DNA from 2 places in the Streptomyces sp. NPDC002463 genome. Region 2 is predicted to be linked to the other one. Evidence: riboswitches for the same ligand, from Rfam matches in the RefSeq annotation. Region 2 holds a riboswitch; the other holds the start of a gene.
The links. A riboswitch is a leader RNA that binds a small molecule or an ion and turns the genes downstream of it on or off. The one in region 2 is predicted to bind glycine.

Region 1: another riboswitch for glycine. It lies ahead of gcvP (aminomethyl-transferring glycine dehydrogenase); the one in region 2 lies ahead of gcvT (glycine cleavage system aminomethyltransferase GcvT).

The regions. Positions count from the first base shown of each region.
Region 1 is NZ_JBIARL010000033.1:48,232-51,630, forward strand. It holds gene gcvP (aminomethyl-transferring glycine dehydrogenase) at 1-1,366, opposite strand, end outside; glycine riboswitch at 1,546-1,645, opposite strand; gene ACFYX3_RS39110 (PRC-barrel domain-containing protein) at 1,759-2,133, shown strand; gene ACFYX3_RS39115 (DNA polymerase IV) at 2,186-3,399, opposite strand, start outside.
Region 2 is NZ_JBIARL010000008.1:265,955-269,353, reverse strand. It holds gene glyA (serine hydroxymethyltransferase) at 1-94, opposite strand, end outside; gene gcvH (glycine cleavage system protein GcvH) at 115-498, opposite strand; gene gcvT (glycine cleavage system aminomethyltransferase GcvT) at 576-1,700, opposite strand; glycine riboswitch at 1,888-1,987, opposite strand; gene ACFYX3_RS18690 (AAA family ATPase) at 2,151-2,804, shown strand; gene ACFYX3_RS18685 (enhanced serine sensitivity protein SseB) at 2,986-3,399, shown strand, end outside.

The sequences.
Region 1 (3,399 bases), on a different contig from region 2:
GGGCCGCCACGTCGGCGGTGACGCCGAAGGCGCCCCAGACGGCGGCGAGCTGCGCGCGGGTGGTGGTCTCGTCGCAGGAGACGTAGACCAGGTCGGCGTCGGCGCGGTAGAGGTTCACGCCGGCCTCGCGGGCGGCGGCGACGACCTCGTCGGCCTTGCCGGGCACGCGGACGGCGAGCGTGTCGAAGTACGAGCCGTGCACGACCTCGACGCCGCCGGCGGTGAGACCCGCGGCGAGGATGGCCGCGTAGCGGTGGGTGCGCGCGGCGATCTGCTTCAGACCGTCCGGGCCGTGGTAGACGGCGTACATGCCGGCCATGACGGCGAGGAGCACCTGGGCCGTACAGATGTTGCTGGTGGCCTTCTCGCGGCGGATGTGCTGCTCGCGGGTCTGCAGGGTCAGGCGGTAGGCCTTGTTGCCGTCGGCGTCGACGGAGACGCCGACCAGACGGCCGGGCATCGAGCGGACGTGCTTGTCCTGGACGGCCATGTAGCCGGCGTGCGGGCCGCCGAAGCCCATGGGGACGCCGAAGCGCTGCGTGGTGCCGACGGCGATGTCGGCGCCCAGCTCGCCCGGCGAGGTGAGCAGGGTGAGCGCGAGCAGGTCGGCGGCGACGGTGACGATCGCGCCGAGCTCGTGCGCGGCGTCGATCAGCGGCTTGATGTCGCGGACGGCACCGGAGGCGCCCGGGTACTGGAGGAGCACACCGAAGACACCGCGCTCGGCGACCTCGGCGGGGATGCCCTCGCTCAGGTCGGCGACGACGACCTCGACACCGGTCGGCTCGGCGCGGGTCTCGATGACCGCGATGGTCTGCGGCAGGGCGTCGGCGTCGATGAGGTAGACGCCGTTCTTGACCTTGCCGATGCGGCGGGACAGCGCCATGGCCTCGGCGGCGGCGGTGCCCTCGTCGAGGAGGGAGGAGCCGGCGGTGGGCAGACCGGTCAGGTCGGCGACCATGGTCTGGAAGTTCAGCAGGGCCTCCAGGCGGCCCTGGGAGATCTCCGGCTGGTACGGCGTGTAGGCCGTGTACCAGGCGGGGTTCTCCATGACGTTACGGAGGATCACCGGCGGGGTGAAGGTGCCGTAGTAGCCGAGGCCGATCATCGGGGCGAGGACCTGGTTGCGGTCGGCGAGCGTGCGCAGCTCGGCGAGGACCTCGGCCTCGGTGCGCGCGGCCGGCAGGCCCAGCGCCTCGGCGTTCTTGATGACGTCCGGCACCGCGGCGGCCGTGAGCTCGTCGAGCGAGCCGTAACCGACCTGGGCGAGCATCTTGGCCCGGGCCTCGGCGTCGGGCCCGATGTGCCGCTGCTCGAACGGGATGCCCTGTTCGAGCTCGGAGAGCGGAGTGCGGTTGGCGGTCATGTACGGAGGCCTCCTGGTCGTCACGACCTGCGAGGGGCACCACGGCGCGGGTACCCGGACGGCCTCCCCCTCTGTCATCTCAACCTGAGAGTTTCACCGGCACGCCTCGCGGCCCGCCGGCTTTCACCGTCGGTGAGAGCGAAATGCCGTCGGACATCCGCTCTGCTTTCCAGAGTGACCTCGTCCGCGCGGTACAGGGGCCTGAGAGATTCCGGGGAGGATTTGCTCCTTCGGCGCCCACCGGAAGCTTTCTCCGGGGGACTCTCCCGCACAGGGTCGACAGCCACAACCAGCCTACCAGCGCGATTGCGGCTTCCATCGCTCAAGTGGCCGACATCCCAGTTGTGCACTTTCGTAGGGGTGTAGAGCAGTTGCGACCAGTTGGAGGGACCGTGCAGACCGATATCGATCCGCGCAGCCTGATAGGCCGCAAGGCGTTCGACCGGAACGGGCACAAGATCGGAACCGTGGACGAGGTGTACCTGGACGACGCGACCGGCATCCCCGAATGGGCCGCCGTCCGCACGGGCCTGTTCAGCCGGGACGCCTTCGTCCCCCTGGAGCCGAGCACCCTGCTCGACGACGGCCTCCACATCCCGTACGAGAGGGCCCTCATCAAGGACGCCCCCGACTTCGGCGTGGGCCGCCACCTCTCGCCCGAACAGGAACTCCAGCTCTACCGTCACTACAGCCTCGCCCTCCCGCCCCCGCCCGTGGACACCCCGGACAGGGACTTCGGCCGCCTGGCGGGCCAGGACGGCGCCTGAGGGCCCCGGACGAGCAGCCACCGGAAGACCCGCACCGCACGGCCGGTGCGGGTCACACCGCCGCGTCCCCCCGGACCAGCGGCAACGGCTCGGAGGGCTCCAGGTCCGGATCGTCCACGGAGAAGGTCCGCACCCGCCCCGGCCCGGACCACGGCTCCTCGAACCGCACCGTGACCCGCCCGACCCCGCTCCCCTGCACCCACCCGGCCCCGTGGACCGCGTGCCGCACGTCCCGCCCGGGGACCCAGCCCCACTCGGCGGTCTCCGTCGCGGTGGCAGGAGCGGCCTCCTGGGCCTCCACCGGCGCGACCTCCTCCGCCGGCCGCTCCGAGGCCTCCGCCTGGGCGAACAGGTCCTCCTGCGTGTAGTCCGCGAGCCCGCTCACCCCCACCCCGAGGAGCCGCACGCCCCCCGTCGTGTCCACCGCCCCCAGGAGCCGCCCCGCCGCCTCCCGTACGACCGCCGGATCGTCCGTGGGCCCCCGCAGCGTCTCGGACCGGGTCAGCGTCGAGAAGTCGTACCGCCGCACCTTCAGGACGATGGTCCGCCCCGAGTGCCCCGAGGCCCTCAGCCGCCCCACGCACCGCTCCGCGAGCCGTTCGACCTCGATCCGGATCCGTACGCGGTCGTGGATGTCGGCGTCGAAGGTGTCCTCGACGGACACGGACTTGGCGTCCCGCTCGGCCACCACGGGCCGGTCGTCGTACCCCTGGGCCATCCTGTACAGCGAGGCCCCGTGCGCCCGCCCCAGGAGCCGTACGAGCTCGTCCTCGCCCGCCTCCGCGAGATCGGAGACGGTGGTCATCCCGGCGCGCCGCAGATGCTCCCCGGTGGCAGGACCGACCCCGGGCAGGATCCGTACCGACCGCGGCCCGAGCAGCTCCCGCTCGGTCCCGGGCTCGATCAGGACGAGCCCGTCCGGCTTGGCCTCCTCGGAGGCGATCTTCGCGATCATCTTGGACCCGGCGAGCCCCACGGACCCGGTGAGCCCGGTCGTCGCGAGGATGTCCACACGCAGCCGCTCCCCCACGGCCCGGGCGCTCGCGCTGTCGTCGGCGACACCGCCCGCTTCGAGGTCGACGAAGGCCTCGTCGAGGCTGAGCGGCTCCACGAGCGGGGAGAGGCGCCGGAGCAGCTCCATGACCTGGTCGCTGATCGAGCGGTAGAAGGCGAAGCGCGGCACGAGATAGGCGGCGTTCGGCGCGAGCCGTCGCGCCTGGCCCATCGGCATGGCCGAGTGCACCCCGAAGCGACGGGCCTCGTAGG
Region 2 (3,399 bases):
TCTCGAGGGTGGACTGCTGACGGTGGAGCTCGGCGTCGACGGCGGCGGCGACGTCGGGGTCCAGCTCGTGGAGGGGAGTGTTCAGAAGCGACATGAATCGATCCCTAGGGGGTCTCAGTTCCCGGCGGTGGTGAGCTCGGTGTACTGGTCGATGGAGAGCAGGTCCTTCGGCTCCTCGGAGATCCGGACCTTGAACAGCCAGCCACCCTCGAACGGAGCGGTGTTCACCAGGGACGGGTCGTCCACGACGTCCTGGTTGGCCTCGACGACCTCACCGGAGACGGGGGAGTACAGGTCGCTGACGGACTTGGTCGACTCCAGCTCGCCACAGGTCTCGCCCTCGGTGACGGTCTCGCCGACCTCGGGGAGCTGGGCGTAGACGACGTCACCGAGCGCGTTGGCCGCGAACTCCGTGATGCCGACCGTCGCGACGCCGTCGACGGCCTCCGACAGCCACTCGTGCTCCTTGGTGTAGCTCAGCTGCTGGGGGTTGCTCATGACCTGATTCTCCTGGATCGGGGGAGTGCTGATGAACGTGGGTCTTGCGGGGTGAGACGAGGAGTGAGACGACTTCGTCACTTCTGGCGCTTGTAGAACGGCAGCGCCACGACCTCGTAGGGCTCGTGGGTGCCCCGAATGTCCACACCGACGCCCTCGGTCCCGGGCGTGGCGTGGGCCGCGTCCACGTACGCCATGGCGATCGGCTTTCCGAGGGTCGGGGACGGGGCGCCGGAGGTGACCTCGCCGATGACCACGCCGTCCTTGACGACGGAGAAGCCGGCGCGGGGGACGCGGCGGCCCTCGGCGATCAGGCCGACGAGCTTGCGCGGCGGGGCGGTCTCGGCGCGCTCGGCGGCCTTCTCCAGCGCCTCGCGGCCGACGAAGCGGCCCTCGTTGGTCGTCTTCTCGAACTTCACGACGCGGCCCAGGCCGGCGTCGAAGGGGGTGAGGGCGGTGGTCAGCTCGTGGCCGTACAGCGGCATGCCCGCCTCCAGGCGGAGCGTGTCACGGCAGGACAGGCCGCAGGGGATCAGGCCGACGCCCTCGCCCGCCTCGGTCAGCGCCTTCCAGACGCCCTCGGCGTGCTCGGGCTTCAGGAACAGCTCGAAGCCGTCCTCGCCGGTGTAGCCGGTGCGGGCGATCAGCGCGGGGACGCCGGCGACCGTGCCGGGCAGGCCGGCGTAGTACTTCAGACCGTCCAGGTCGGCGTCGGTGAGCGACTTCAGGATGCCGGGGGACTCCGGGCCCTGGACCGCGATCAGGGCGTACGCGTCACGGTCGTCGCGGACCTCGGCGTCGAAGCCTTCGGAGCGGGCGATCAGGGCGTCGAGGACGACCTGGGCGTTGGAGGCGTTGGCGACGACCATGTACTCCGTCTCGCCGAGGCGGTAGACGATCAGGTCGTCGAGGATGCCGCCGTCCTCCTGGCAGATCATCGTGTAGCGGGCGCGGCCGTTGCCCACGGTCGAGATGTTGCCGACGAGGGCGTGGTCGAGGAGCTCCACGGCCTGCGGGCCCGTGACGGTGATCTCGCCCATGTGGGAGAGGTCGAAGAGGCCGGCCTTGGTGCGGACGGCGTTGTGCTCGTCGCGCTCGCTGCCGTAGCGCAGCGGCATGTCCCAGCCGGCGAAGTCGGTCATGGTCGCGCCCAGCGAACGATGCAGGGCATCGAGGGCGGTCAGACGGGGGGCAGTGCTCATGGGGTGGCTCCCGGGTCCCAAGGGCGTGATCGGTGACGAAAACACATGACGGGCGAGGACGTCCTCCCCATCTGTCATGGAACCTGAGAGGTTCACCGAGGGCATCTCGGCGCCGAGCGATCGGCGCCGAGTGGTCGGCTTGCACCTTGGGTGGGGACACACGGGGTGTCCCGCTTTTCAGATCTGCCTCATCCACGCGGTACGGGGCCTGAGAGATTCAAGGGAGGGTCTTGCTCCTTCGGCGCCCGGACGCGCTCGGCGGTCCGGAACTCTCCCGCGCGGATTCGAGCGGCCGGTATGCGGTTGTGCGGCGACTGTGCGCGCCTGGCGCGCACATCATCGCACGCGGTGTCGGCGGGGCAAATCGCTTGTGCCGCATTACCGTTTCTTTACACTTCTTGGGCAAGGGTCTCCTCAAGTCTCCTGAGGCCCGACAGGGGGAGAGCGACGATGATCCAGCACACCGGCGCATATGCGGCGAGTACCGGCATACCGTCCCAGCGGGCCCGCGCCCGGAGCCGCGGCCGCCTTCTGCGGGACCTGCGCGAGCGCGGCGGCCGCGGCCCCCGCACCCTCACCTTCGCCGCCGGCGACCTCGTCGTCGTCTCCGGGCTGCCCGGCAGCGGCAAGTCCACCCTGATGAAGCGCGCCGCCCAGGGCAGCGGCATCGACTCCCAGGACGCCCGCGAGCGCTGGGAGGCCCGCATGCCGCGCCTCCTCCCGTACGCCGTCTACCGCCCCCTCGTGCGGATCGCCCACTACGCCGGACTGCGCCGCGCCCTGCGCTCCGGCGCGAGCCTGATCGTCCACGACTGCGGCACCCAGTCCTGGGTGCGGGGCTGGCTCGCCCGCGAGGCGCGGCGGCGCGGCCGCGCGCTCCACCTGGTCCTCCTCGACGTCACCCCGGACACCGCGAAGGCCGGCCAGCACGCCCGGGGCCGGGGCGTCTCCGTGTACGCCTTCGCGCGGCACCGGCGGGCCGTCGGCCGGCTCCTGCGGGCCGCCGAGTCCGGCACCCTGCCGCACGGCTGTGCCTCGGCGACCCTCCTCGACCGGGACGCCGCCGACGCCCTCCGCAGGATCGGCTTCCGGCAGGCGGCCTGAGAGGCCTTCCGGCGGGGGCCCGAGAGGCCTTCCGGCGGGCGGTCCGAGAGGCCCCGGAGCGTCCCGCGGGTGTCCCGGGACGCCCGTACCCTTCCCTTCTGGCCACGGCGGTGCCACGGCGGCGTTAGGGTGCTGCCGGGCGGCCGGTGCGGCAGGCCGTGCGAGAAGGGGAAACGCGACCGTGGACGTGACGTGGCCGGGCAACGAGCTGGAAGAGGTCCTTGCCGCCTCCCTGGGCAACCCCGAGGCCGGGGGACGCCTCGTCGAGGTGCTGGGCCGCAGCCAGGTCTGGGTGCCCCTGCCCAACGGCGGCGGCCCCGACAGCCAGGGCCTCGACCTCGCCACCATGGAGATCGAGGGCGCGGCCTTCGTCCCCGTCTTCAGCTCCGAGCAGCAGTTCCTCGCCTGCGTCGGCGACCACATGTCGTACACCGTCGCCCCCGCCCGTGACTTCGCCCGCGGCCTGCCCCCGCAGCTCGGCATCGTCGTGAACCCCGGCGGCACCGTCGGCGTCCCGCTGCCCCCGCCCGCCGTCGCCGAGCTCTGCCGCGTCGGCCGCACCCCGCTCGACGGCCCCGCCAGCGGCGGCCGCGTC